Regions from separate parts of the Streptomyces luteogriseus genome, predicted to be linked through region 3. Evidence: predicted binding sites of a transcription regulator. Region 3 holds the regulator's gene; each other region holds the start of a gene.
The links. Region 3 encodes HrcA, which represses chaperone genes, less so after heat shock. Its sites were predicted from a motif close to TTNGCACTCNGNNNNNCNGAGTGCNAA; they were not measured.
Positions count from the first base shown of each region.

Region 1: a site for HrcA is predicted at 2,767-2,793, ahead of groES (co-chaperone GroES). Genes of this name have one in related genera too.
Region 2: a site for HrcA is predicted at 6,999-7,025, ahead of groL (chaperonin GroEL). Genes of this name have one in related genera too.

Region 1 covers NZ_JACHMS010000001.1:3,517,175-3,526,841, forward strand. Annotated here, with positions in the region: gene BJ965_RS15100 (hypothetical protein) at 1-409, opposite strand, end outside; gene groL (chaperonin GroEL) at 571-2,196, opposite strand; gene groES (co-chaperone GroES) at 2,312-2,620, opposite strand; gene BJ965_RS15115 (polysaccharide deacetylase family protein) at 2,859-3,587, opposite strand; gene BJ965_RS15120 (polysaccharide deacetylase family protein) at 3,584-4,465, opposite strand; gene BJ965_RS15125 (THUMP-like domain-containing protein) at 4,642-5,811, shown strand; gene BJ965_RS15130 (RNA polymerase sigma factor) at 5,815-7,020, opposite strand; gene BJ965_RS15135 (YciI family protein) at 7,313-7,669, opposite strand; gene BJ965_RS15140 (LCP family protein) at 7,837-8,874, opposite strand; gene BJ965_RS15145 (LacI family DNA-binding transcriptional regulator) at 9,130-9,667, opposite strand, start outside.
Region 2 covers NZ_JACHMS010000001.1:4,732,640-4,742,306, forward strand. Annotated here, with positions in the region: gene BJ965_RS21000 (ABC transporter substrate-binding protein) at 1-523, shown strand, start outside; gene BJ965_RS21005 (DUF3263 domain-containing protein) at 564-809, shown strand; gene otsB (trehalose-phosphatase) at 896-1,717, opposite strand; gene BJ965_RS21015 (alpha,alpha-trehalose-phosphate synthase (UDP-forming)) at 1,725-3,113, opposite strand; gene BJ965_RS21020 (glucosyl-3-phosphoglycerate synthase) at 3,187-4,131, opposite strand; SAM riboswitch class I at 4,287-4,441, shown strand; gene thrC (threonine synthase) at 4,457-5,743, shown strand; gene BJ965_RS21030 (MoaD/ThiS family protein) at 5,870-6,145, shown strand; gene BJ965_RS21035 (cold-shock protein) at 6,591-6,794, shown strand; gene groL (chaperonin GroEL) at 7,188-8,810, shown strand; gene BJ965_RS21045 (NADH:flavin oxidoreductase) at 9,026-9,667, shown strand, end outside.
Region 3 covers NZ_JACHMS010000001.1:5,844,737-5,854,403, forward strand. Annotated here, with positions in the region: gene BJ965_RS25905 (SpoIIE family protein phosphatase) at 1-739, shown strand, start outside; gene hemW (radical SAM family heme chaperone HemW) at 788-2,020, shown strand; gene BJ965_RS25915 (DUF3097 domain-containing protein) at 2,295-3,098, opposite strand; gene BJ965_RS25920 (MBL fold metallo-hydrolase) at 3,130-3,861, opposite strand; gene hrcA (heat-inducible transcriptional repressor HrcA) at 4,033-5,049, shown strand; gene dnaJ (molecular chaperone DnaJ) at 5,049-6,185, shown strand; gene BJ965_RS25935 (nitronate monooxygenase) at 6,377-7,450, shown strand; gene BJ965_RS25940 (16S rRNA (uracil(1498)-N(3))-methyltransferase) at 7,447-8,187, shown strand; gene BJ965_RS25945 (VOC family protein) at 8,204-8,596, shown strand; gene BJ965_RS25950 (hypothetical protein) at 8,646-9,191, shown strand; gene BJ965_RS25955 (S41 family peptidase) at 9,237-9,667, shown strand, end outside.

The sequences.
Region 1 (9,667 bases), 2.3 Mb from region 3:
CCGGCCCGGCGGGCCCCGGCGCACAGCGGCGTGCGATCCACAGCGGCACGCCCTCCGCCCGGGCCCGCGCGGCGAGCGCGGCCACCTGGTCCGCCCCGCCGCACCTGCGGACGGCGAGTTCGCCGAGTGCCCGGGCGAAGTCGGCGGTGCGGCGCACCTTCAGGGGCGTGGTGGTGCCGGTCACGCGGGTGACCGGGACGATGCCCGGGCCCTCCACGAGCGACTCCAGGGGGCGTTCGGCACCGCCGCCCCCCAGCCAGTGTCCGCGCAGATACGCCTCGGCCATGGCGCCCAGGTTCAGCTCGTCCAGCGGTGTGGTCCGACCGCCCCTGCGCAGCCGGTCCTCGGTGAGTTCCGCGGTGCGCGCCAGCGGATTCCGGGACCGTTCCTCGTAGAGCACCTGGCTCATCGCAACCCCCTTCTGCTCCGGTATTCAGGAGGCCGGGAACGGTCGCGGCGGTTCCCTTCACGGGCGGGCGCAACGGCGAAGGCCCGGCGCCCCGTTTCCGGGGTGCCGGGCCTTCACTCGGTGTCTGGCGACCTTACGTCGTCAGGCGTGAGGTGTGAGCCTCAGTGGGAGTGGCCGTGGCTGTGACCACCGGCGGCCGGCTCCTCCTCTTCCTTCTTCTCGACGACCAGGGTCTCGGTCGTGAGGAGGAGGGAGGCGATGGAGGCGGCGTTCTCCAGGGCGGAGCGGGTGACCTTCACCGGGTCGATGACGCCGGCCTTGACCAGGTCGCCGTACTCACCGGTCGCGGCGTTGAAGCCCTGGCCCTTGTCGAGTTCGGCGACCTTGGAGGTGATGACGTAACCCTCCAGGCCGGCGTTCTCGGCGATCCAGCGCAGCGGCTCGACGGCGGCCTTGCGGACGACCGCGACACCCGTGGCCTCGTCGCCGGTCTTGCCGAGGTTGCCCTCGAGGACCTTGACGGCGTGGACCAGCGCGGAGCCACCACCGGAGACGATGCCCTCCTCGACCGCGGCGCGGGTCGCGGAGATGGCGTCCTCCAGACGGTGCTTGCGCTCCTTGAGCTCGACCTCGGTGGCGGCACCGACGCGGATGACGCACACGCCGCCGGCCAGCTTCGCGAGGCGCTCCTGGAGCTTCTCGCGGTCCCAGTCGGAGTCGGTGGACTCGATCTCGGCCTTGATCTGGGCGACGCGGCCCTGCACGTCGTCCTTGTTGCCGGCGCCGTCGACGACCGTGGTGTCGTCCTTGGTGACGGTGACGCGGCGGGCGGAACCGAGGACGTCCAGACCGACCTGGTCGAGCTTGAGGCCGACCTCCTCGGAGACGACCGTGGCGCCGGTGAGGACGGCCAGGTCCTGCAGCATCGCCTTGCGGCGGTCGCCGAAGCCGGGGGCCTTCACGGCGACGGCGTTGAAGGTGCCGCGGATCTTGTTCACGACGAGGGTCGACAGGGCCTCGCCCTCGACGTCCTCGGCGATGATCAGCAGCGGCTTGGAGGCGTTGGACTGGATGACCTTCTCCAGCAGCGGCAGCAGATCCGCGATGGCGGAGATCTTGCCCTGCGTGATGAGGATGTACGGGTCGTCCAGGACGGCTTCCATGCGCTCCTGGTCCGTCACGAAGTACGGCGACAGGTAGCCCTTGTCGAAGGCCATGCCCTCGGTGAAGTCCAGCTCCAGACCGAAGGTGTTGGACTCCTCGACGGTGATGACACCGTCCTTGCCGACCTTGTCCATGGCCTCGGCGATGAGCTCGCCGACCTGGCTGTCCTGGGCGGACAGGCCGGCGACGGCGGCGATGTCGGACTTCTCGTCGATCGGCCGGGCGGTCGCCAGGAGCTCCTCGGAGACCGCGGCGACGGCCGCGTCGATGCCCTTCTTCAGGGCGGCCGGGGAGGCACCGGCGGCGACGTTCTTGAGGCCCTCGCGCACGAGCGCCTGGGCGAGCACGGTGGCGGTGGTCGTACCGTCACCCGCGATGTCGTTGGTCTTGGTCGCCACCTCCTTCACCAGCTGGGCACCGAGGTTCTCGTACGGGTCCTCGACCTCGACCTCACGGGCGATGGTCACACCGTCGTTGGTGATGGTGGGAGCGCCGAACTTCTTGTCGATGACGACGTTGCGGCCCTTGGGGCCGATCGTCACCTTGACCGTGTCGGCAAGCTTGTTGACGCCGCGCTCGAGGGCGCGACGGGCGTCCTCGTCGAACTTCAGGATCTTCGCCATGGGAGCGTGAGCCCTCTTCCGGAATCTGGGGTAACGGCAACTGCGCCCCGGGCGCCCGGCTCTTGTCGATCGCGGGGGCCAGGGGCGCAGTTCAAAGCAACGTGCTTGGGGTGAATTACTTCTCGACGATCGCGAGCACGTCGCGGGCCGAGAGGACGAGGTACTCCTCGCCGTTGTACTTCACCTCGGTGCCGCCGTACTTGCTGTAGAGCACGACGTCGCCGACGGAGACGTCGAGCGGAAGACGGTTGCCGTCCTCGAAGCGGCCCGGGCCCACGGCCAGGACGACGCCCTCCTGGGGCTTCTCCTTGGCAGTGTCCGGGATGACCAGGCCAGAGGCGGTGGTCTGCTCGGCGTCGAGCGGCTGGACCACAATGCGGTCCTCGAGCGGCTTGATGGCAACCTTGGAGCTGGTGGTCGTCACGATCCGACCTCCCCCTTCGGAGATCTCACGGGGTTAACTGTCTGAGGTGGCGACCAGGTGGATCCGTCGTCGCGGGTGCCGGACCTGCCCGTCGCTGTGTTGGCACTCTCCTAGGAGGAGTGCCAGAGCCGAGACTATGACTGCGATTAGCACTCGGTCAAGCGGACTGCTAATTGCCGGCGGCGCGTCGGCCGGGTGTTCTCCACGGACGGCGCTCCAGGCGGTCCTCCAGGTGGCCCTACAAGTGGTCTTCCAGGTGGTCCTCCAGCCGCCCCACCCGAAGCCCCCTCCGCTCGATCTCGCGCAGCAGCCGCCCGGTCCGTTCCGTCAGGCTCGGGGACATCGACTCCCCCGCCGGCACCGAGACGATGTCGCCGGCGCGCAGGGCGGGCTCGCCCCGGGTGTAGGTCAGTTCGCCGTCGGCGGTCAGGGACGCGCGCCACAGGACGACCGCCGTGATGCCGCAGTCGGCCGCCGCGCGCAGGGTCGTCCGGTCGTAGGTGCCGTAGGGCGGGCGGAAGAGGCGGGGGCTGACGCCGAAGCGGGAGCGGAGCTTGTGCTGCTGGCCGCAGATCTCGGCGCGCTGGCCGGCGTAGGGCAGGCCGCGCAGGGCGGGGTGGTCCAGGGTGTGGTTCTGGATGGACGCGCCGACCGCGCGCAGCCGGGCGAAGTGGCCGTAGCCGGGGCCCACGACGCTGTCCGTGAGGAACATGCTGACGGGGAGGCGCCGTTCGCGGACGAGGCCGACGAAGCGGGGGTCGCGTTCGGCGCCGTCGTCGTAGGTGAGGAAGACGACGGGTTCGCGGGTGGGGACATGGTCCACGACGGGCGGCAGGGAGCCGGGGGCGCTCACCGCGCGGGGCGGGTCCTGGGCGCGGCCGTCGGAGGCCTCCGGCCGCTCCCCCGCGCCTCCGGCGCAGCCGGCCAGCAGGACCGCACAGAACAGGGCGGCGACCGGCCGCCTCACAGGTAGTCCTCCAGCCGCCCGACCGCGTACCCCTGGGCCGTCACCTTGTTCAGGAAACGGCGGATCATGTCGGTCATGGTTCCCTTCCACTGGTCGCGGCCCCGGAAGTGGGTGAGGACGATGTCGCCCCGGCGCAGCTTGCGATCCCCCTCGCGGTACTCCCAGTGGTCGGCGAAGACCTCCTCGTTCCACAGGGGCGCGTACGTGATGCCGCAGGTCCTGGCGGCGCGCAGGGTCGCCCGGTCGTAGCTGCCGTAGGGCGGGCGGAAGAGGGTGGGGCGCTTGCCGAACTGCCTCTCCATGTAGCGCTGCATCCCGCAGATCTCGCGCTTCTGCGCCCGGTAGGACATGCCCCGCAGGTTGGGGTGGTGGAGGGTGTGGTTGTTCAGGACCACACCCTTGGACTGCATCCTCCGGAAGTAGCGGGTGTCGTCCTTGATCAGGTAGCCGCTGAGGAAGGCGGTGTACGGGACGTCCAGGTCGCCCATCATCCGCAGGAACGCGGGGTCCTTCTCGGCGCCGTCGTCGATGGTGAGGAAGACGACCTTGTCCCGGGTGGGGACCCGGGTGAAGACGGGCGGCAGGTCCAGCTCCCGGTGGCCCTTCACCTCGAAGCCCTCGCGGGTCCTGATCCTGGGCTTGTGCGCGGGGGCCGGCGGGGCGGCCCGGGGGACCTTGCGCAGGCCCCAGCGGTGCGCGGCGGCGACCCGGGCGGCGTGCGCGGCGCGCAGCTTGGTGGCGTAGGAGTCGAGCGCGCGGGCCGGGGGCGCGTCGAGGGGCTGCTGGCCACCCGCCGGGGTGACCTGGTCGGTGCCGCCGTCCTGCGCGCAGCCGGAGGCGATGGCGGCGAGGACGAGCACGGCGAGGCCGATCCGCACACCCGCGGACCTCTGCCCCAATGCCCGGCTTTTGTCATTTTGTACGACTGCTCGCATGGTGCCGGATCCTCGCAGCCGCCCCCCGTCGGTCCCGGCCCGACACCGCGACCGGCGCCCCGCCTTCCACCGACTGGCCCACAAGCCACCCGCCCGCCGCCGTGGCCGACAATGAACCGGTGAACGACCTCGCTCCCCTCCTCACCCCCGAAGGCCGCGCCCTCCTCGACGAGGTGCGGGACACCGACCCGGCGCAGGAGTTGGCCGTCGCGACCCGGCTGCGCCGCGAGCACCCCGCCGAGCTGGTGTCGGCGGCGCTCGGGCAGGCGCGGCTGCGGCAGCGGGCGGTGGTGAAGTTCGGGGCCGAGGACGCGGGCCGGATGTTCTTCACGCCGAACGGCGTCGAGCAGTCGACCCGGGCGAGCGTGGCGGCCTACCGGGCCCGGCGCATGGCCGAGGCGGGCATCACCTCGGTCGCCGACCTGTGCTGCGGCATCGGCGGGGACGCGATCGCGCTGGCCCGCGCCGGGATCCGGGTGCTGGCCGTGGACCGGGACCCGCAGACGGCCGCGGCGGCCCGGGCGAACGCCGACGCGCTGGGCCTTTCGGGCCTCGTCGAGGTGCGCGAGGCGGATGTCACGGACGTGGACACGGCCGGTTTCGACGCCGTGTTCGTCGACCCCGCCCGACGCGGCGGCCGCGGCCGGATCTTCGACCCCGAGGCCTATTCACCGCCCCTGTCCTGGGCGGTCTCCGCGGCCCGCCGGGCCCCTCGCGGCGCCGCGCTGAAGGTCGCCCCCGGCATCCCGCACGAGGCGGTCCCCGAGGACGCCGAGGCCGAGTGGATCTCCGACGGCGGGGACGTCAAGGAGGCCGTGCTGTGGTTCGGCACCGAGCCCGGGGCGGTGCGCGCGACCCTCCTGCCGGGCCCCCGCACCCTGCTCTCCCGCGGCCTGCCCGACCCGGAGGTCCGCCCGCCCGGCCGCTACCTCTACGAGCCCGACGGCGCCGTCATCCGCGCCCACCTGGTCGCCGAGGTGGCCGACCGGGTGGGCGGCGGGCTGCTCGACGCGACCATCGCGTACGTCACGGCCGACGCCCTGCACCCGACGCCGTACGCCACCGCCTACGAGATCACCGACCATCTGCCCTTCAACGTCAAGAAGCTGAAGGCGCTGCTGCGGGAGCGGCGGGTCGGCACGCTGACCGTGAAGAAGCGGGGCTCGGCGGTCGAACCGGAGGAGCTCCGCAGGAAGGTCAAGCCGCAGGGCCCGAACGCGGCCACGGTGTTCCTGACCCGGGTCGCGGGGGCACCGGCGATGCTCATCGGGCACCCCGTCCGGGCGTAGCCGTCAGGACTGTTCCGCCGCTCGGCGCAGCAACAGCTCCCGCTCCCGCTCGTTCCGGGTCAGGGCCGCCGCCCGTTCGAACTCCGCCCGGGCCTCGGCCGTACGGCCGAGGCGGGCCAGGAGGTCACCGCGGACGCTGGGCAGCAGATGGTAGTCGCGCAGGGCGGGGGCGCCGGTCAGGGCGTCGACGAGGGCGAGGGCCGCGGCCGGGCCCTCGGACATCGAGACGGCCACCGCGCGGTTCAGCTCCACGACGGGGGACGGGGAGCGGGCGGCCAGGAGGCTGTAGAGGGTGGCGATGCGGGACCAGTCGGTCTCCTCGTAGGTGTACGCGTGCGCGTGGCAGGCGGCGATGGCCGCCTGGAGGAGGTAGGGGCCCGGGGCGCCGGAGGAGGTGGCCTCGGCCTGGCCCAGTGCGGTGATGCCGCGGGCGATGAGCATGCGGTTCCAGCGGGAGCGGTTCTGGTCCTTCAGGAGGACCGGCTCGCCGGAGGGGCCGGTGCGGGCGGCCGTGCGGGAGGCCTGGAGCTCCAGGAGCGCGGTGAGGCCGTGCACTTCGGGTTCCTTCGGCATGAGGCCCGAGAGCACCCGGGCCAGGCGCAGGGCGTCCTCACACAGGGACGGCCGCAGCCAGTCGTCCCCGGCCGTGGCGGCGTACCCCTCGTTGAAGATCAGGTAGATGACGTCGAGGACCGAACCGAGACGGGCCTCGCGGTCGGGGCCGTGCGGCACCTCGAAGGCGACGTTCTTCGTCGCGAGGGTGCGCTTGGCGCGGACGATGCGCTGCGCGATCGTCGGCTCCGGGACGAGGAAGGCACGGGCGATCTCGGCCGTGGTCAGGCCGCCGAGCAGACGCAGGGTGAGGGCGGTACGGGCCTCGGTGGACAGCACCGGGTGGCAGGCGGTGAAGACCAGGCGGAGCAGGTCGTCGTCGATGTCGTCGGGGTCGGCGGGCTCCTCCGGGGGAGTCGTGGCCGACAGGTCGCGGCCGATGTCCGCGAGTTTGCGGGCGTAGTTCTCCCGGCGCCGGACCAGGTCGACGGCACGGTGGCGGGCGGTGGTCATGAGCCAGGCGCCCGGGTTGTCGGGCACCCCGTCCCTCGGCCACCGCTCCAGCGCCGCGACCAGCGCGTCCTGCGCGAGTTCCTCGGCGATCCCGACGTCCCGGACGACCCGGGTGACACCGGCGATGATCCGGGGCGACTCCATACGGAAGACGGTCTCGATGACCTCGGCGATCCGGTCGGGCCGGGGTGGGGCGGGCCGCGGGGGCGGGGCCGGTTGCGGGTCCGACGGCGGCTGCGGGGCCGGGACCGGTTGCGAGACCGACGGGGGCCGGCAGACCGGATGGGGCTGCGGGTCCGACGCCGGCTGCGAGGCCGGGACCTGCTGCGGGTCCGGTGGGGGTTGGGAGGCCGGGGTGGGCTGCGGGGTCACAGCCCACCATCAGACACCCGTGGTGCCGGTCGGCCAAGCGGAGCGGAACCGGCGCGCGGGCCGGTCAGTCCTCGGCGATCTGCCGGACCTCCGCGGTGATCGTCCAGTAGTCCTCGTGCAGGGACAGGAACCGCTTGGTCCACTCGATCGCCTCGGCCTTGTCCTTGCACTGACTGATCGAGTAACCGCCGATGACCTCCTTGGACTCGGTGAACGGCCCGTCGGTGACGGAGAGCTGCCCGCCCTCCCAGGTCACCCGGCTGCCGTCCGAGGTCGGCGTGAGCCCGGCCGTGTCGAGCATGACCCCCGCCTTGGTGATCTCCTCCAGCAGCTTGCCCATCCGCTCCATGAGCTCGGGGCTGGGGCCCTCGGCGGGTACGTTCTTCTCGTCGATGCGGATCAGGGTGAGAAAGCGCGGCATGGTGACTCCCAGGGGGCTTCGGGAGCGGGGCTCCTCCCCGCTCTCACCCCTGCGTCGATCGGGAGACCGCCGGATCGACATGCCCGCCGGAATTTCTCGAAGATTTTTTCCGGGACACGTTCGCGCAGGTCAGCGCATGCCCGTGCGGGTCAGCGCAGCCCCGCAGGTCAGCGCAGCGACTCCCACAGCTTCCCCGCCTCCGGCTCCTCCGCCATCACCCGGTTGGGATCCGACGGGGCCTGCACCACGGGCATCGTCACCGTCCGTACCCTGCTCGCCGGGAGGCCCTTCAGGCTCTGGGCGAGCCGGGTCAGTTCGGCCAGGGAGTCCAGGCCGGTGTCGGTGGTGAGGCCGGCGGTGACCGTGTCCGCGACGCGGTACAGATGGGCCGGGTCGGTGAGCAGGTCCTGGGAGGCGATCTGCTCCAGCAGGGCCTTCACCAGCTTCTGCTGGAGGCCTATGCGGCCCAGGTCGCTGCCGTCGCCGATGCCGTGCCGGGTGCGGGCCAGCGCGAGGGCCCGGGTGCCGTCGAGGTGGTGGGTGCCCGCCTCGAGCCGCAGATGGCTGTCCTCGTCGGAGATGTCCTCGTCCGTGGTGACGGTGACGCCGCCGAGCGCGTCGACCAGCCGGGCGAACCCCGAGAAGTCGATCTCGAGGTAGTGGTCCATGCGGACGTTCGTCATCTCCTCGACCGTCTTCACCGCGCAGACCGGTCCGCCGACCTCGTAGGCGCTGTTGAACATGGAGTGGTGGGCGACCGCCGTCGACCCGCCGGACGGGCGCGGGCAGGGCGGCCGGGTGACCAGGGTGTCGCGCGGGATGCTCACCACCGTCGCGCTGGTCCGCCCGGCGTCGAGGTGGACGACCATCGCCGTGTCGGAGCGGGCGCCGGAGCTGTCGCCGCCGCCGAGCCGGCGGTTCTCCTCGCCGCTGCGCGAGTCCGAGCCCAGGACCAGGATGTTGAGGGCCTCGCCCGGCAGGGCCGGGCCCGAGGGCGACGGTGTGGTCACCGGCTTCGGCGGCCGGTTGTCGCCCAGGGCGTTGTCGATGTCGACGCCGGTGATGTTGTCGCTGAGATGCCAGTAGGCCCAGCCCGCCGCTCCGGCGCCCAGCACCAGCGTCCCCGCCAGAGTCAGGCCGGCGATCTTCAGCGCTCTGGACCGCCGGCCCACGTCTGTGCCCTCGTCCCCGTTGAGTCCCGTCACGGGCAGGAACGTAAGTCCGAATTATTACGGGCAGGGAGCCCAGGGAGCCCTTTCTTCGGAAATTCTCAGACTTCAGGACCCGGACTCACCCCCGGTGACACCACCGGCCCCGGATTGCTGCCGCTCCCCGAGCCGTTGCACCCGAACGTCACCGAACCGCCGTCCGGCACAGAGCTGTTGCAGGCGCATCCGAAAGTTTCGATGGTGTAACCGATTGGCGTCGGTGCGGTGTGGAGGCGTCCGGAACACCCGCCCCTATGGCACCGGCTGTTCCGCGGGCCCCGCCGTGCTGCTGCGCACCACCAGACTCGTCGCCAGCTCCACTCTCGTCGCCGCCGGAGTCCCCTCGTCCCGCCCGAGGTCGAGGACCAGCTTGGCCGCCGCCTCGGCCATCTCCGTCAGCGGCTGCCGTACGGTCGTCAGCGGCGGGCCGACCCAGGGCGCCACCGGCAGATCGTCGAAGCCGACCACGCTCAGGTCCTCCGGGATGCGCAGCCCCAGCTCGCGCGCGGCCTCGTACAGCCCCAGCGCCTGGAGGTCGTTCCCGGCGAAGACGGCGGTCGGCCGGTCCGGGCGGCGCAGCAGTTCCAGGCCCCGCCGGTAGCCGGCCTCGTGGTGGAAGTCGCCGGTCGCGATCAGGGCGGGATCCACCGGCAGCCCGGCCGTCTCCAGCGCGGCCCGGTAGCCGTCGACCCGGGCCCGGCTGCACATCATCTGCGAGGGCCCGCTGATCGCGCCGATCCTGCGGTGCCCCAGCTCGACCAGATGCCGGGTGGCGGCGAGACCGCCCTGC
Region 2 (9,667 bases), 1.1 Mb from region 3:
GCCCGGCGAGCTGAACCGGGCCGGGGCGTTCGCCGCCTTCGCCAAGGGCGAGGTCGGCATGCTCAACGGCCACCCCTCGCTGATGAAGATCGCCGCGAAGAACGGCGTCAAGTACGGGATGGTGCCCACGCCGGGCAAGGATGGCCCGAGCAGGTCCACGCTCGGCGTCACCGACTGGATGACGGCGTTCCGCAAGAACGGCCACCGCGACCAGGTGGGCGAGTTCCTCGACTTCGTCTACAGCGAGAAGAACGTGCTGGCCTTCTCCCGCGAGTACGACCTGCTGCCGGTCACCTCCTCCGCGTCCGGCACGATGGCCGCCTCCGACGAGGACCGGCACCTCAGGCCGTTCCTGGAGGAGCTGCTGGCCTCCGAGCTCTACCCCGTCGGCAAGACGTCCTGGGCCGACGTCAGTTCCCAGGTCAAGCAGCAGATCGGCAAGGCCGTCGCGCCCGGCGGCAGCCCCTCGGGCGTCCTCGGCCATCTCCAGGCGGCGGCCGTCCGGGCGGAGAGCGCGGAGTAGCTCCGCTGTGCTGTCGGTGGGGGGCGTTACGGTGCCGTTCATGGATGAGGACACGGGTGAGCAGGGGCTGGGGCGTAGGGAGCGGGACATTCTCGCGCTCGAACGCCGGGGCTTCTCCGGGCCCGGTGCGAAGGAACGGGCCATACGTGAGGAGCTGGACCTCGCTCCCGTTCGCTACTACCAGCTGCTCAACGCCCTGCTGGATGACGCTCGGGCGTTGGCGCATGATCCGGTGACGGTGAATCGGCTGCGGCGTGTTCGGGAGCGGCGTCGGTCCGAGCGGTGAGGGCCGTGGGGCATCCGGCTGTCGGGTGGGTGCGGGTGCGTCGTGGTTGTTCGCGCAGTTCCCCGCGCCCCTAGGGGGTGCGGCCCTCAACCGACCCGATCGGCCAGCTCGGCCAGCAAGTCCACCACTCCCTCCGGGCCGTCCACCACCACGTCCGCCCGCTCCCTCAGTTCGGTCACCTCGTCGCTGCCGCTGCACACCAGCAGGCCCGGGGTGCCGGTCGTGCGGAGGGTGTCGACGGCGGAGTAGGCGGGCAGGTCGCCCAGGTCGTCGCCGGCGTAGAGCACGGATCCGGCGTCGATCTCGCGGGCGAACTCGCTCAGGGCGACGCCCTTGTCCATGCCGGGCGGGCGCAGTTCGAGGACCATGCGGCCGGGCTCGACGATCAGGCCGTGCCGGGTCGCCAGCTCGGTGAGCGGCTCGCGCAGGGCGTCGAAGGCGGCCTGCGGGTCGGCGGCCCGGCGGGTGTGCACGGCCACCGCCCGGCCCTTGTCCTCGACCCAGGTCCCGCTGCCGTCGAGCAGCCCGGGCAGCTCGGCGCGTACGGCCGCGACGCCCGGGTGCGGCTCGGGCGCGGTGACCTTGCCGCTGCGGGCGTCCCACCGCTCGGCGCCGTAGTGCCCGAGAACGACGAGGTGCTCCAGACCCGGCACGTCCGCGAAGCCGCCGTTGCGGACCGCGACCTCGGCCGGCCGGCCGGTGATCACCGCCACGGCGGCCACCTTCGGCGCGAGGGCGGCCAGCGCGGACAGCGCCCGGGGATGGGCCCGGGCCAGCTCAGGATCGGCCACGATCGGCGCGAGCGTCCCGTCGAAGTCGAGCCCGATCAGTGCCTTGCCGGGCTGTGCGAGGAGGGCGTCGAGGCCGTCCTGCCCGGCCTGCGTGGCGGGGGTGGGAAGGCTGCTCATCCGGCCCTCAGCCCCTCAGCGCGTCGAGCTGGTCGACGAACCACTGCGCCGGTGGCAGTGCCGTCGCCGCCGCGGCCAGGCGCTTGCTGCGTTCGGCGCGTTCCTCCGGGCGCATCGACAGGGCCTCGTGCAGGGCTGCCGCCGTGCCCGTGACGTCGTAGGGGTTCACCGTGATCGCGTCCTCGCCCAGCTCCTCGTGCGCCCCGGCCTCCCGCGACAGCACCAGCGCGCAGCCCGCGTCGGAGACCACCGGGACCTCCTTGGCGACGAGGTTCATGCCGTCGCGGATGGGGTTGACGAGGGCCACGTCGGCCAGCCGGTAGGCGGCCAGAGAGCGGGCGAAGTCGTCCTTGAGGTTGAGTACGACCGGGGTCCACCCCGGCGTCCCGTACTCGGCGTTGATCTCCTCCGAGAGCCGCTGCACCTCGGCCGTGTAGTCCCGGTACACCGCGAGGTCCTGCCGGGACGGGTACGCGAAGGCGACGTGCACCACCCGCTCGCGCCACTCGGCGTGCGCCTCCAGCAGCCGGCGGTAGGCCAGCAGGCCGCGCACGATGTTCTTGGACAGCTCGGTGCGGTCGACCCGGACGATGGTGCGGCGGCCCTCGCCGATCTCCTGCCGCAGCGCGGCCATCCGCTCCTCGACGTCCGCCTCGTGCGCCCGCTTGCGCAGGAAGTCCGCGTCGGCACCGAGGCCGTGCACCCCGACCCTGGTGCCGCCGAGCCCACCGGCGAACCGCTCGGCGCACGCGGTGAACGCCTCCGCCCAGCGCTCGGTGAGGAAGCCGAGGCGGTCCGCGCCGAGCATGCCGCGCAGCACCTGCCCGGCCACGTCGTCCGGCAGCATCCGGAAGTACTCGGGCGGCGCCCACGGCGTGTGCGAGAAGTGCCCGATGCGCAGGTCGGGCCGGAGCTCGCGGAGCATGCCCGGCACCAGCGTCAGGTGGTAGTCCTGCACCACGACCGCCGCGCCCTGCGCCGCCTCCTCGGCCAGCGCCTCGGCGAACGCCCGGTTGTACGCCTCGTAGGACGCCCACTGCCGCCGGAACTCCGCGTCGAAGACCGGCTCCAGGGGCGTCTGGTAGAGCATGTGGTGCACGAACCACAGGACCGAGTTGGCGATGCCGTTGTACGCGTCGGCGTGCACGTCGGCCGGGATGTCCAGCATCCGCACGCCGTCCTCGCCGATTCCGCGCCGGACCGCCTCCCGGTCGCCGTCGGACAGCGCCGAGCACACCCACAGCGCGTCCGCGTCGGAGCCGATGGCGGAGAGCCCGGAGACCAGTCCGCCGCCGCCTCGTTTGGCGTCCAGCGAACCGTCCTCGCCCACCGTGTACGAGACGGGACCCCGGTTGGAGGCCACCAGCACCTGCGCAGCACCGTACGTTGAAGCCATAAGCCTCAACCTAGCCCGGCCCGGAAACGCTCAAACGTGCGGATCTGTCGTGCCCGGCCGAAAACGGCCCCGGTCAGGCCGCTTTCCGCGCCTGGTACTCGGCGATGTCCACCATCGGCGGACGCTCCTCGGTGTCCACGGAGTACGTCCGCGGCTCGAAGCCGTCCGCGCCCCGCTCGAACTGCGTCAGGGAGGGCCGCATCAGATGCCCGCGGGCCAGCCGCAGCTGGGCCGTGCGGTAGATCGCGGCGGCCATCCGGCCCAGCGCCTGCCCGTCCTGGTGCCGGTGCTTGCGCACGCCGACGTCGACCTGGGCGAGGGCGTCCAGGCCCGCCAGGTGCAGGGCGTCGACCAGCATGCCCAGCTCCACGCCGTACCCGACGGGGAACGGCAGCTGCTCCAGCAGGGAGCGGCGGGCCGCGTACTCGCCGCCGAGCGGCTGCACGAAGCCGGCCAGCTGCGGCCAGTGCATGTTGAGCAGCGGGCGTGCCATCAGCTCGGTGACCCGGCCGCCCTGCCCCGCGGCGCCGGCGAGGGGGCGGTCGTACATGGCCTTCACCAGGTCCACGTCCGGGTCCGTGAGCAGCGGGCCCACGATCCCCGAGACGAAGTCGGACGAGAAGTCCCTCAGGTCCGCGTCGACGAAGCAGACGATGTCCCCGTGGGTGACGAGCAGCGAGCGCCACAGCACCTCGCCCTTGCCGGGCACGGCGGGCAGGTGCGGGAGTATCCCGTCCCGGTGCACCACCCGCGCGCCCGCGGCGGCGGCCACCTCGGACGTGCGGTCGGTCGACCCCGAGTCGACGACGACCAGCTCGTCGACGAGTGGGACCTGCCGCATCAGGTCGTGGCGGATGACGGAGACGATGTCGCCGACCGTCGCCTCCTCGTTGAGGGCGGGCAGCACCACGCTGACCGTCTGGCCGGTGCGCTGCTTGGCGGCCAGGATCCGGTGGAGCGGGCGCTCGGTCGCGGACCAGGAACGGGTGCTCAGCCAGCGCTCGACTTCTTCCAGCACCGTGGCGGCTCCTCTGCGTACTCTCGGCGGGACGGACTGTGATCCATCTCGCGGTTCGGACGACTATCTCAACTGTCCTGGTCGTCGGTTACAGTCTTGAACAACGCGGATGACCATCGCATGTCCGGGGTCACCCGCCGCCTACAACCACATACAGCTCATCCAGAGGGGCAGAGGGATACGGCCCGATGAAGCCCCGGCAACCCTCCAGCCGATACTCGTAGGTCACTGTCGACCGCTCCGCGAGGTCCCGGCTCGGGAAGGTGCCAAATCCGTCTCACGGCGAGATGCGTCGTGAGGAAGATGAGGAAGGGCCTCGCCTCACATGGCTGTGCAGACTGTTGCAAGCACCACTGACTCCACCGTAGACCTCGGTCCCGCCGCGGCGCTGAGCTGCCGCGAGTGCGGTCACCGCGTCCCCCTCGGACCGGTCTTCGCGTGCCAGGAGTGTTTCGGCCCGCTGGAGATCGCCTACGACTTCTCGGCCTACGACACCGAAGAGCTCCGCAAGCGCATCGAAGCGGGACCCGCGAACATCTGGCGCTACGCCCCGCTGCTGCCGGTCCCGGCCGACGTCGCGGACAAGCCGAACATCAACCCCGGCTGGACCAAGCTCGTCAAGGCCGACAACCTCGCGCGCGAGCTGGGCGTCGACGCCGGCAAGCTGTTCGTGAAGGACGACTCCGGCAACCCGACGCACTCCTTCAAGGACCGCGTCGTCGCGCAGGCCCTGGAGGCCGCCCGCGCCTTCGGCTTCACCACGCTCTCCTGCTCCTCCACCGGCAACCTCGCCGGTGCGGTGGGCGCCGCCGCGGCCCGCGCCGGCTTCCGCTCGTGCGTGTTCATCCCGCACGACCTGGAGCAGGGCAAGGTCGTCATGGCCGCGGTCTACGGCGGCGAGCTCGTCGGGATCGAGGGCAACTACGACGACGTGAACCGCTTCTGCTCCGAGCTGATCGGCGACCCGGCGGGCGAGGGCTGGGGCTTCGTCAACGTCAACCTCCGGCCGTACTACGCGGAGGGCTCCAAGACCCTCGCGTACGAGATCTGCGAGCAGCTCGGCTGGCGGCTGCCGGACCAGCTGGTGGTGCCCATCGCCTCCGGCTCGCAGCTGACGAAGATCGACAAGGGTCTTCAGGAGCTGATCAAGCTCGGTCTGGTCGAGGACAAGCCCTACAAGATCTTCGGTGCGCAGGCCGAGGGCTGCTCGCCGGTGTCCGTCGCCTACAAGGCCGGGCACGACGTCGTCCGCCCGCAGAAGCCGAACACCATCGCCAAGTCGCTGGCCATCGGCAACCCGGCGGACGGGCCCTACGTGCTGGACATCGCGCGGCGGACCGGCGGTGCGGTGGAGGACGTGAACGACGAGCAGGTCGTCGACGCGATCAAGATCCTCGCGCGCACCGAGGGGATCTTCGCGGAGACCGCCGGTGGTGTGACGGTGGGCGTGACGAAGAAGCTGCTGGAGAACGGGCTGCTCGACCCGTCGAAGTCGATCGTCGTTCTGAACACCGGTGATGGTCTGAAGACGCTGGACGCGGTGGCGGGGACCGGGCTCACCGCGACCATCCGTCCCAGCCTGGAGTCGTTCCGGGAAGCCGGACTCGTCTGATCGTCGTTCGCTGCGGGCCGGTGGGGGCTGGTCGCGCCCACACGGCGGAGCCGCACATCGACACAGCCCCGCGCCCCTGAGGGCGCGCCCCAGCCGTAGCCCAAAATGAACCGGAGGACATGTTCGATGAGCGTCACCGTTCGGATCCCCACCATCCTGCGTACCTACACCGGCGGGCAGGCCGAGGTCGCCGCCGAGGGCGCGAACCTCGGCGAGGTCATCGCCGACCTCGAGAAGAACCACACCGGGATCGCCGCCCGGGTGCTGGACGACCAGGGCAAGCTGCGCCGGTTCGTCAACGTGTACGTCAACGACGACGACGTGCGGTTCGAGCAGGGTCTGGAGACGGCCACCCCGGACGGTGCCGGCGTGTCGATCATTCCCGCCGTCGCCGGCGGCTGAACCGGTCGAGCGGCCTGTTATTACCTTCGGTAACTGCCGTCACTGAGAGTTCATCGAATTGCCCCCTCCGTGAGAGAAGCGGAGGGGGCAATTCTGCGTGATTGAGCGCGGTACAGTTGGGGAACGCGGTCCTGATCCGCTGATCGGAACCCTGAATTCCCGCTGCGAGCCCGACAAGATGTAGCCAAAGTGTGTACATCTTTTGCGGCTTTTGTTCCCTTTGTGTGGCCCGACTTGCCCTGAATTCGGGCGAATTCCCCCCACATTCCGGACCCGGCGCGTCCAGAATTCTCGTCCGATTGACCTGTTGCAGACGGCAGTTGGACAGATACATTCAGCCGCGGTCGACGCGTTCCGGCGCACGCCCCCAACCGTGGGGGGTGAGGTCTGACCCGGGTTCACGAAGTGTGGATCTGTGCAAGGGCCAGTAATAGGGGAGTTAGGCATGGCTCAGGGCACCGTCAAGTGGTTCAACGCGGAGAAGGGGTACGGCTTCATCGCGGTCGACGGTGGTGCGGATGTTTTCGTCCACTACAGCGCGATTCAGATGGACGGCTACCGCACCCTTGAAGAGGGCCAGCGGGTCGAGTTCGAGATCTCGCAGGGCCAGAAGGGACCGCAGGCCGACATGGTTCGCGTCGCTGCCTGAACGCGCACCACGACCAACGCTCACGCGACCGGTCTTCTCAGAAGGGCCCGTACCCCCCGGGGTGCGGGCCCTTCGGCCTGTTCGAACGGCCTGCGGGGCGGTGTTCGCGGGTGGCTGACGCCCCCGCCCGATCCCGGGGAGGCGCTTGCGCCCGCCCGTCACCCGACCACCACCCCTCAACGCGCACTCGCTACGCGAGCGCGCCTTGCACTCTCGGGGGTCGAGTGCTAATCATTGCGTTAGCACTCTGAAGGTGAGAGTGACAACGTAAGGACCGGGTCGGTGAGGCCCGCAGGCCAGGTGGGGAAGGAACCACAAGGCAAGCGAGCCGTCCGTCGCGGGCGCGGGCGCGGTCCGAAGTAATCACCCCCAGTCCTGGAGGGACCACTTCACATGGCCAAGATCATCGCGTTCGACGAGGAGGCGCGGCGCGGCCTCGAGCGCGGCATGAACCAGCTCGCGGACGCCGTCAAGGTGACGCTCGGCCCCAAGGGCCGCAACGTCGTCCTCGAGAAGAAGTGGGGCGCGCCCACGATCACCAACGATGGTGTCTCCATCGCCAAGGAGATCGAGCTCGAGGACCCGTACGAGAAGATCGGCGCCGAGCTGGTCAAGGAAGTCGCCAAGAAGACGGACGACGTCGCCGGTGACGGTACGACCACCGCGACCGTTCTCGCCCAGGCCCTGGTCAAGGAGGGTCTGCGCAACGTAGCCGCCGGCGCCAACCCGATGGCCCTCAAGCGCGGTATCGAGCGCGCCGTCGAGGCTGTCTCCGCCGCCCTGCTGGAGCAGGCGAAGGACGTCGAGACCAAGGAGCAGATCGCCTCCACGGCCTCCATCTCCGCCGCCGACACCCAGATCGGCGAGCTCATCGCCGAGGCCATGGACAAGGTCGGCAAGGAAGGCGTCATCACCGTCGAGGAGTCCCAGACCTTCGGTCTGGAGCTGGAGCTCACCGAGGGTATGCGCTTCGACAAGGGCTACATCTCGGCGTACTTCGCCACCGACATGGAGCGTATGGAGGCCGTCCTCGACGACCCGTACATCCTGATCGCCAACTCGAAGATCAGCAACGTCAAGGACCTGCTGCCGCTCCTCGAGAAGGTCATGCAGTCGGGCAAGCCGCTGCTGATCATCGCCGAGGACGTCGAGGGCGAGGCCCTGTCGACCCTGGTCGTCAACAAGATCCGCGGCACCTTCAAGTCCGTCGCCGTCAAGGCCCCGGGCTTCGGCGACCGCCGCAAGGCGATGCTGCAGGACATCGGCATCCTCACCGGCGGCGAGGTGATCTCCGAGGAGGTCGGTCTCAAGCTGGAGAACGCCACGATCGACCTGCTGGGCAAGGCCCGCAAGGTCGTCATCACCAAGGACGAGACCACCATCGTCGACGGTGCCGGCTCCGCCGACCAGGTCGCCGGCCGGGTCAACCAGATCCGCGCCGAGATCGAGAACAGCGACTCGGACTACGACCGCGAGAAGCTGCAGGAGCGCCTGGCGAAGCTCGCCGGCGGTGTCGCGGTCATCAAGGCCGGTGCCGCCACCGAGGTGGAGCTCAAGGAGCGCAAGCACCGCATCGAGGACGCCGTGCGCAACGCCAAGGCGGCCGTCGAGGAGGGCATCGTCGCCGGTGGTGGCGTGGCCCTCATCCAGGCCTCCAGCGTCTTCGAGAAGCTGGACCTCGAGGGTGACGAGGCGACCGGCGCCAACGCCGTGAAGCTCGCGCTCGAGGCCCCGCTGAAGCAGATCGCCGTCAACGGTGGTCTCGAGGGCGGCGTCGTCGTGGAGAAGGTCCGCAACCTCCAGGTCGGCCACGGCCTGAACGCCGCGACCGGTGAGTACGTCGACATGATCGCCGAGGGCATCATCGACCCGGCGAAGGTGACGCGCTCTGCCCTGCAGAACGCCGCCTCCATCGCCGCGCTGTTCCTCACCACCGAGGCCGTCATCGCCGACAAGCCGGAGAAGTCCGCCGCGCCCGCCGGCGGCGGCATGCCGGGCGGTGACATGGACTTCTGATCGACCCCAGGGTTGATCAACGTCCTTGCCGAGGGCGGCACTTCCTGTTCCGACAGGGGGTGCCGCCCTCGGGCGTGTCCGGGGGTGCGCCCTGCCGCATGGCCGGGGCGCACCCTGCCGCATGCTCGGGGGCGCGCCCTTTCGCGTGTCCGGGATCACAGTGGGCGCGGGATGGCGCGGCCGGGCCGGGTGGTTGAACCATGCGTCCTATGCGTATGCACATACCATCCGGTACCCCCGAGGGAGCCCCCCACGTGACTGTCGCCGCCTCCGCATCCCGCGCCGCCGAAATCCTGTCCCGGCCCGTATCGCTGGGCGGCCTGACCGTTCCGAACCGGATCGTGATGGCGCCGATGACCCGCATGTTCTCCCCGGGCGGCGTGCCCGGCGAGGATGTCGTCTCGTACTATGCGCGCCGCGCCGCCGCCGGAGTCGGCCTGATCGTCACCGAGGGCACCTACGTCGGCCACGACTCGGCCGGGCAGAGCGACCGCGTGCCGCGCTTCCACGGTGACGAGCAGCTCGCGGGCTGGGCGAAGGTCGCCGAGGCGGTGCACGCCGCGGGCGGCACGATCGTGCCCCAGCTGTGGCACATCGGCATGGTCCGCAACCAGGGCGAGCCCCCGTTCGCCGACGCCCCGGCCGTCGGCCCCTCCGGCCTGCGCATCGGCGCCGACGAGGCCACCGGCAAGGCCATGACCCAGGCCGACATCGACGCCGTCATCGGCGCGTTCGCCGAGGCCGCAGCGGCCGCCGAGCGCATCGGCTTCGACGGTGTCGAACTGCACGGCGCCCACGGCTACCTGCTCGACCAGTTCCTCTGGGAGGGCACCAACCGCCGCACCGACGCCTACGGC
Region 3 (9,667 bases):
GATCCCCGGCATGCGCAGCGCCCTCGTCTACGAGCCGTGCGACAAGGGCGGCCCGAGCGGCGACTTCTACGACCTGTTCCCGGCCGGCGACGGCCGCTGGTGCTTCGCCGTCGGCGACGTCCAGGGCAAGGGACCCGAGGCGGCCGTCGTGATCGGCCTGGCCCGGCCCTGGCTGCGCCTGCTGGCCCGTGAGGGCTACCGGGTCGCCGACGTCCTCGACCGCCTCAACCAACTGCTCCTCGACGACGCCACGGAGGCCGCCGACGCCGCGGCCCGGGCGCTGGTGGCCGCGGGGGCGCGTCCGACCCCGCCCGGCGACGGCCCCCAGACGCGCTTCCTGTCCCTGCTGTACGGCGAGCTCGCGCCCTTCGACGGCGGCGTCCGCTGCACCGTCGCTTCCGCCGGGCACCCGCTGCCGCTGCTGCTCGGGGCGGGCGGCGAGGTCCACACGGCCGCGCAGCCCCAGACTCTCCTCGGTGTCGTGGAGGACGCCACCTACACCAGCGAGACTTTCGAGCTGCGCTCCGGCGACACGCTGCTGTGCGTCACCGACGGCGTGACCGAGCGCCGCTCGGGCTCCCGCCAGTTCGACGACGGGGACGGGCTCGCGACGGCGCTGGCCGGGTGTGCCGGGCTGGACGCGGAGCTGATAGCCGAGCGGATCAAGCGGCTGGTGCACGAGTTCGGGGCGCGCCCGCCCGCGGACGATCTCGCGCTGCTGGTCCTCCAGGCGGACTGACCGCCGCTCCGGGCGGAGCGGGCGCGCCGGTGCTGGACAATGGAAGGCATGCCTTCCGCACTCCCCGACGGCGAGCCCGTCCCCGACGACGGCGCGTTGCCCGCGTCCGCGCTCGCCGGGGCCGCCGACCGCCCTCTCGGGTTCTACCTGCACGTCCCGTACTGCGCGACCCGCTGCGGCTACTGCGACTTCAACACGTACACCGCGACCGAGCTGCGCGGCACCGGCGGGGTGCTGGCGTCCCGCGACAACTACGCCGAGACACTGGCCGACGAGGTCCGGCTCGCCCGCAAGGTGCTGGGCGACGATCCGCGTCCCGTCCGCACGGTGTTCGTGGGCGGGGGCACGCCCACGCTGCTGGACGCCGGTGATCTCGTACGGATGCTGAAGGCGGTGCGGGACGAGTTCGGGCTGGCGGAGGACGCCGAGGTCACGACCGAGGCGAACCCTGAGTCGGTCGACCCGGCGTATCTGGCCGCCCTGCGCGAGGGGGGCTTCAACCGGATCTCCTTCGGGATGCAGAGTGCGCGGCAGCACGTGCTGCAGGTGCTGGACCGCACGCACACGCCGGGGCGGCCCGAGGCGTGTGTCGCGGAGGCCCGGGTGGCCGGGTTCGACCATGTGAACCTCGACCTGATCTACGGCACGCCGGGTGAGTCCGACGACGACTGGCGGGCGTCGCTGGACGCGGTGCTGGGGGCGGGGCCGGATCACGTCAGTGCGTACGCGTTGATCGTCGAGGAGGGGACGCAGCTCGCGCGGCGGATCCGGCGCGGCGAGGTGCCGATGACCGACGACGACGTGCATGCCGACCGGTACCTGATCGCGGACGAGGTGCTCTCGGGCGCGGGCTTCGAGTGGTACGAGGTGTCGAACTGGGCGACCTCGCGGGCCGGGCGGTGCCTGCACAACGAGCTGTACTGGCGGGGGGCCGACTGGTGGGGGGCCGGGCCCGGTGCGCACAGCCATGTGGGCGGGGTGCGGTGGTGGAACGTCAAGCACCCGGGCGCGTACGCGGCCGCGCTGGCGGCGGGGCGGTCGCCGGGGGCCGGGCGTGAGGTGCTGAGCGATGAGGACCGGCGGGTCGAGCGGATTCTGCTGGAGCTGCGGCTGCGGGAGGGGGTGCCGTTGTCGCTGTTGCGGGATGAGGGGCTGGCGGCCTCGCGCAGGGCGTTGGCGGATGGGCTCCTGGACGCCGGGGCGTATGACGAGGGGCGGGCTGTGCTCACTCTGCGCGGGCGGTTGCTGGCGGACGGGGTTGTCCGGGACCTCGTGGACTGAGGTGCTCGGGGTGGGTGCTGGGGGCGGGGCGATACGCAGCTCGGCGCGACGAGGTGCCGCTGCGCCCACCCGTGCCGCCCCCAGCGGCACGCCTGCCCGCAGCTAGGCGGCAGCGCGCGTCCGCAGCTAAGCGGCACGTCCGCTGCTGGGTGGCTGCGCGCGTCCGCGCTGGGTGGCCGCGCGCTCCCGCAGCTGGTTGGCTGCGCGCGCCCGCCGCCAAGCAGCCGCGCAGCCGCACAGCCGCACAGCCGGGTGACTGCTGCGCGTGTCGCGGTCAGGGGGCCGTCACGAAGTCGATCAGTTCTTCCACCCGCCCCAGCAGTTCCGGCTCCAGGTCCTTGTACGAGTGGACCCCCGACAGGATCCGCTGCCAGGCCGCCCCGGTGTTCTCCGGCCAGCCCAGTGCCCGGCACACGCCGGTCTTCCAGTCCTGACCGCGCGGGACCCGGGGCCACGCCTGGACGCCCAGGGACGACGGTTTCACCGCCTCCCAGATGTCGATGTACGGGTGGCCCACGACCAGCGCGTGCTCGCTCGTCACCGACTGGGCGATGCGCCACTCCTTCGAACCCGGTACGAGGTGGTCCACCAGGACGCCCAGGCGCGCGTCCGGGCCGGGGGCGAACTCGGAGACGATCGACGGCAGGTCGTCGACGCCCTCCAGGTACTCCACGACCACGCCCTCGATGCGCAGGTCGTCGCCCCACACCTTCTCGACCAGCTCGGCGTCGTGCCGGCCCTCGACGTAGATACGGCCGGCGCGGGCGACACGCGCGCGTGCGCCGGGGACGGCCACCGAACCGGAGGCCGTGCGGGCGGGACGCACGGGGCCGCCCGGCGCGGGGCGGACGAGGGTCACCACCCTGCCCTCCAGCAGGAAGCCGCGCGGCTCCATCGGGAACACCCGGTGCTTGCCGAAGCGGTCCTCCAGGGTCACCGTGCCCGCCTCGCAGCGGATCACCGCGCCGCAAAAACCCGTCCCCGGCTCCTCCACCACGAGGCCGGGCTCCGCCGCGACCTCGGGCACCGGCTTCGGCTTCTTCCACGGCGGGGTCAGATCGGCGGAGTACTGGCGCATTCGGATGACGATAGGAGAAGCCGGTGGGTGATCACGGAGACACGCCGAAACGCGCCGCCAGGGCGTCCCGTTGCGCCCGCACGAACGCCGCGTCCACCACCGCTCCGTGACCGGGCACATACACCGCGTCCGCACCGCCCAGGTCGAGCAGCCGGTCCAGGGCGGCCGGCCAGTGCGACGGCACCGCGTCGGGGCCCGCCTGCGGCTCGCCGGACTCCTCGACCAGGTCGCCGCAGAACACCACCTCCGGATCGCCCGGCACCAGCACCGCCAGGTCGTGCGCGGTGTGCCCCGGGCCGACGTTCGCCAGCAGCACCTGCCGCCCGCCGCCCAGGTCGAGCGTCCACTCGCCGGAGACCAGGTGGCCGGGCGGGACCAGCCGCTCCGCCGCCTCCTGGGCCGCGGGCGCCGCCAGACCCTGGCGCACCCCGTCCTCGCGCAGTTCCTCGCGGTCCCGCACCCGCGTCAGCAGCGCGTCCACGCCCACCGCGCCGAACACCTCGGTGTCCGGGAGCGCCGCGGCGCCGAAGACGTGATCGAAGTGCGGGTGGGTCAGCGCGAGATGTGTCACACGGTGACCGGTGAGTGCCCGCGCCTGCGCGCCCAGTTTCGCGCCCTCGGCGAGGCTCGACCCCGCGTCGATCATGAGGACCGCCCCCTCCCCGGCGACCAGCCCGATCGTGCAGTCCCACACCGGAAGCCGGCACCGCCCCACACCGGCGGCCACGCGCTCCCATCCGAGGTCTTCCCAAGTCACCGTCATACGGCGACGCTAGCGGTGCGCCCCGCTCGGGGCACGGCGCCGCACGACCAGCCTTGCCGGGGGAGTACCCCACCGCCGTACACTGGGCCGGGGAATGCTGGCACTCGCACGCGCAGAGTGCCAGGCTCGACAGGCAGGACCACGGGCGGACGACTTCTGGAGGTGTGCGCGATGCTCAGTGAACGCAGGCTTCAGGTGCTGCGCGCCATCGTCCAGGACTACGTCGGCACCGAGGAGCCGGTGGGCTCCAAGGCCCTCACCGAGCGGCACAGCCTCGGCGTCTCCCCGGCCACCGTCCGCAATGACATGGCGGCCCTCGAGGACGAGGGGTACATCGCCCAGCCGCACACCAGTGCCGGGCGCATCCCCACGGACAAGGGCTACCGGCTGTTCGTCGACAAGCTCGCCGGCGTCAAGCCGATGACCGCGCCCGAGCGGCGCGCGATCCAGAACTTCCTCGAGGGCGCCGTCGACCTCGACGACGTCGTGGCGCGTACGGTGCGGCTGCTCGCGCAGCTCACGCGTCAGGTCGCCGTGGTGCAGTACCCGTCGCTGACCCGATCGACGGTGCGGCACGTGGAGCTGCTCTCCCTGGCGCCCGCCCGCGTCATGCTCGTGCTGATCACGGACACCGGGCGGGTCGAGCAGCGGGTCGTCGACTGCCCGGCGCCCTTCGGCGACGCCTCGCTCGCGGATCTGCGCGCCCGGCTCAACAGCCGTGTGGCGAACCGCCGTTTCGCGGATGTGCCGAGTCTGGTGGAGGATCTCCCGGAGGCGTTCGAGCACGAGGACCGGGGTACGGTCTCTACGGTGCTCTCCACACTTCTGGAGACGCTCGTCGAGGAGAACGAGGAGCGGCTGATGATCGGCGGCACCGCCAATCTGACCCGCTTCGGGCATGACTTCCCTCTCACGATCCGGCCGGTGCTGGAAGCGCTTGAGGAGCAGGTCGTGCTCCTCAAGCTGCTCGGCGAGGCGCAGGATCCGGGCGTGACCGTACGGATCGGTCACGAGAACGCCCACGAAGGACTCAACTCCACGTCCGTCGTGTCGGTCGGCTACGGTTCGGGCGGCGAGGCAGTCGCCAAGCTCGGCGTGGTCGGACCGACCCGCATGGACTACCCGGGAACGATGGGAGCGGTACGCGCAGTGGCACGGTACGTCGGACAGATCCTGGCGGAGTCGTAGTGGCCACGGACTACTACGCCGTACTCGGCGTGCGCCGCGACGCGTCGCAGGAAGAGATCAAGAAGGCCTTCCGGCGGCTCGCCCGCGAGCTGCACCCGGACGTCAACCCCGATCCGAAGACCCAGGAGCGGTTCAAGGAGATCAACGCCGCTTACGAGGTGCTGTCGGACCCGCAGAAGAAGCAGGTCTACGACCTCGGCGGCGACCCGCTCTCGCAGGCCGGTGGCGGCGGCGCGGGCGGCTTCGGAGCCGGTGGCTTCGGGAACTTCTCGGACATCATGGACGCGTTCTTCGGTACGGCGTCGCAGCGCGGACCGCGCTCGCGCACCCGCCGCGGCCAGGACGCGATGATCCGCATCGAGGTCGAGCTCGACGAGGCCGCCTTCGGCACGACGAAGGACATCCAGGTCGACACGGCCGTCGTCTGCACCACCTGCAGCGGTGAGGGCGCGGCCCCGGGCACCTCCGCCCAGACGTGTGACATGTGCCGCGGCCGCGGTGAGGTCTCGCAGGTCACCCGGTCCTTCCTGGGCCAGGTCATGACGTCCCGCCCGTGCCCGCAGTGCCAGGGCTTCGGCACGGTCGTGCCGACCCCGTGCCCGGAGTGCGCGGGCGACGGCCGTGTCCGGTCCCGCCGTACCCTCACGGTCAAGATCCCGGCCGGTGTCGACAACGGCACGCGCATCCAGCTCGCCGGCGAGGGCGAGGTCGGTCCCGGCGGCGGTCCGGCCGGTGACCTCTACGTCGAGATTCACGAACTTCCCCACGCGCAGTTCCAGCGCCGCGGCGACGACCTGCACTGCACGGTGACGCTCCCCATGACGGCGGCGGCGCTCGGCACGAAGGTGCCGCTGGAGACGCTCGACGGCCTCGAAGAGGTCGACATCCGCCCGGGCACCCAGTCCGGCCAGTCGATCCCCCTGCACGGCCGGGGCGTCACACACCTGCGCGGCGGCGGACGCGGCGACCTCATCATCCACGTCGAGGTCACCACCCCGACCAAGCTCGACCCCGAGCAGGAACGCCTGCTGCGCGAGCTCTCCAAACTCCGCGGCGAGGAGCGCCCCACGGGGCAGTTCCAGCCGGGGCAGCAGGGGCTGTTCTCGCGGTTGAAGGATGCCTTCAACGGGCGCTGACGCGGGTGGTCCGGCTGCTGCCGGGGGTCCGGGGGTCGTCCCCCGGGCAGGCACGGTCAGCCGGGCCGGCAGGGGCTGTTCTCGCGGTTGAAGGACGCCTTCAACGGGCGCTGAGACCGAGCGTGCTTCTGGTCTATGCCAGTCGGCAGGCCGGTTTCTGGGTTGTTCGGAGGACGTGACAACATGCGGTCATGTCCTCCGCACTGACCGATCTCTTCCCCCTTCCGATCGTGCAGGCCCCCATGGCGGGCGGCGTCTCCGTACCGCAGCTCGCCGCGGCCGTGTGCGAGGCGGGCGGGCTCGGGTTCCTCGCCGCCGGGTACAAGACCCCCGACGGGATGTACCAGGAGATCAAGCAGCTCCGGAGCCTCACGGGCAGGCCCTTCGGCGTCAACGTCTTCATGCCGCAGCCGGAGCTGGCCGACCCCGCCGCCGTGGACGTCTACGCCCACCAGCTGGCCGGCGAGGCCACCTGGTACGAGGCCGAGCTCGGCGATCCGGACAGCGGACGCGACGACGGCTTCGAGGCCAAGCTCGTGGTGCTGCGCGACAACCCCGTGCCGGTGGTGTCGTTCCACTTCGGCGTCCCGAGCCGTGAGGTCGTCGACGCCCTGCACCGCGTCGGCACCTTCGTCCTGGCCGCCGCGACCACCCCCGACGAGGCCCGGGCGGTCGAACGGGCGGGTGCGGACGGGGTCATCGCCCAGGGCGTCGAGGCCGGGGGCCACCAGGGCACCCACCGGGACATCCCCGAGCTGGACGGCTCCGGCATCGGGCTGCTGTCGCTGATCGCCCAGGTCCGCGAGGCCGTGAGCATCCCGATCGTCGCCGCCGGCGGCATCATGCGCGGCGGCCAGATCGCGGGGGTCCTCGCGGCGGGCGCGAGCGCGGCCCAGCTGGGCACCGCCTTCCTCGCCACGCACGAGTCGGGCGCGAACGCCCTGCACAAGCAGGCGCTGACCAACCCGCTGTTCGTCCGCACGGAGCTGACCCGGGCGTTCTCCGGGCGGCCCGCGCGCGGCCTCGTCAACCGGTTCCTGCGCGAGCACGGCCCGTACGCGCCCGCCGCCTACCCCGAGATCCACCACCTCACCTCGCCGCTGCGCAAGGCCGCCGCCAAGGCCGGTGACGCGCAGGGCATGGCGCTGTGGGCCGGGCAGGGGCACCGGATGGCGCGGGAGCTGCCCGCCGGGCAACTGGTCGAGGTGCTGGCCGGTGAACTGGCCGCCGCCCGAGCCTCGTCGGCGGGCGGGGGCGCGCTGTGACCGCGCCGGTGTTCGTGGTCGAGCACTTCGACGCGGGCGGCGGCGGCCGGTACGTCCTGGACGGGCCGGAGGGGCGGCACGCCGTCTCCGTGAAACGGCTGCGCGCCGGTGAGGACGTCATCCTCACGGACGGGGCGGGCCGCTGGGCGGACTGCGTCGTGCTCGGCACGGAGGGCAAGGACCGGCTGATCCTCCAGCTGGACTCGGTGTCCGAGGAGCCCGCCGAGCAGCCCCGGGTCACCGTCGTCCAGGCCCTGCCCAAGGGCGACCGGGGCGAGCTCGCCGTCGAGACGATGACCGAGGTCGGCGTCGACGCGATCGTGCCCTGGGCGGCGGCGCGCTGCATCACGCAGTGGAAGGGCGACCGCGGGGTCAAGGCGCTGGGCAAGTGGCGTGCCACGGCCCGGGAGGCCGGCAAGCAGTCCCGCCGGGTGCGCTTCCCGGAGGTCGCGGAGGCGGCGACGACCAAGCAGGTGGCCGCCCTGCTGGCCGGGGCGGACTTCGCCGCCGTGCTGCACGAGAGCGGGGACGAACCGCTGGCGACGGCCGAACTGCCGTCCACCGGTGACATCGTGCTGGCCGTGGGGCCCGAGGGGGGCGTCGCGCCGGAGGAGCTGGCGCTGTTCGAGGAGGCGGGGGCGCGGGCGTACCGCCTCGGGCGCAGTGTGCTGCGCACATCGACTGCCGGGACGGCCGCCGCGGCCGTGCTCCTGGCACGCACCGGACGCTGGTCCTGACCCCCTTGGAGGCACCGTGGAGCTCGCACAGGTTCGTCTGCTCGTGACCGACTTCGCCGCTTGTTACCGCTTCTACGGCGAGGTCCTCGGCCTCAAACCGCAGTCGGGGGCGGCGCAGGGGCCGTACGAGAAGTTCAGCCCCGCGGTGGGCTCCGCGGGGATCGCGTTGCAGGACCGGTCGATGATGGCCGAGGTGCTCGACGAGCTGGGCGACACGGCGGCCGGTCACCGCTCCCTGGTGGTGCTGCGGGTGGACGGGCTGGACGCGTACTGCGAGGAGATCACGATGCGCGGCGCGACGGTCCTGCACGGCCCGGCGCCCATGACGGACCGCATGCGGGTGGCGCATCTCAAGGACCCCGAGGGCAACGTGGTGGAGCTCCAGGAGTGGCTGCTGCTGCGCGGCTGACGCCTTTGCGCCCTACCGCGCGGCCTCCGTCGGTGGCAGGCTCCCCTCCATGGGGGCTTCGACGAGGAATCGACTGGGGCCGCGCGGACGGCGCGTGGCGGTCGCGGCGACGTTCGCCGTGCTGGCGGTGGGCGGCGCCGTCGCCTGCGAGCCCGGCAGCATCAGCTCCGCGTCCGTCGCGTACACCACCGACGAGACCGTGACCAAAGAGCTCAACCGGCAGAAGGCGGGCGTGCGTTGGCTCACCTGCACCGCCTCCTACGGGGAGAACGGCGGGAAGTCGTCACCCTCGGCGCGTGAGCGGACCGTCGCGACCGTCGACTGCCAGGGCGAGACGAACGACGGGAAGGACATCACCGTCGACGGCAAGGTCACCCACGCGGTGGACGGCGCCTGCGTGCGCGGGAACATCACCGCCAAGGTGGACGGCAAGGTGTGGTTCCGGGTCGACGGGCTCGGCGACTGCGACTCCACCAGCCCGCCGCCCGTCGGCGGGCCGCCGAACGGACAGCCCGGGCCGACCGTCACCGTGACCGTCACCCAGACCATCTGGTGCGAGCGGTACCCGGACTGCCGCCCCGTCGAGGGCAAGTGATCCGAACCCTGTCCGCGCGGCGTGGTCCCTGCATAGGGTGATCAGGTGACATCGCCTGCTTACCTCCGGTTCCCCCATGTGCACGGTGACCTGGTCGCCTTCACCGCCGAGGACGACGTGTGGCTCGCCCCGTTCGACGGCGGCCGGGCCTGGCGGGTCAGCGCCGACAACATGCCGGTGACCCAGCCCCGCATCTCGCCCGACGGCACCACCGTCGCCTGGACCTCCACCCGTGACGGCGCCCCCGAGGTGTACATCGCCCGGGTCGACGGCGGGCCCGCCAAGCGGCTGACGTACTGGGGGAGTTACAAGACACAGGTGCGCGACTGGACCCCGGACGGCGAGGTGCTGGCGATCAGCACCGAGGGGCAGGCGAGCCTGCGCCGCACCTGGGCCCGCGCCGTGCCGCTGGACGGCGGTCCGGCCACCACCCTGCCGTACGGACCCGTCGGCGACGTCGCCCACGGCCCGCACAC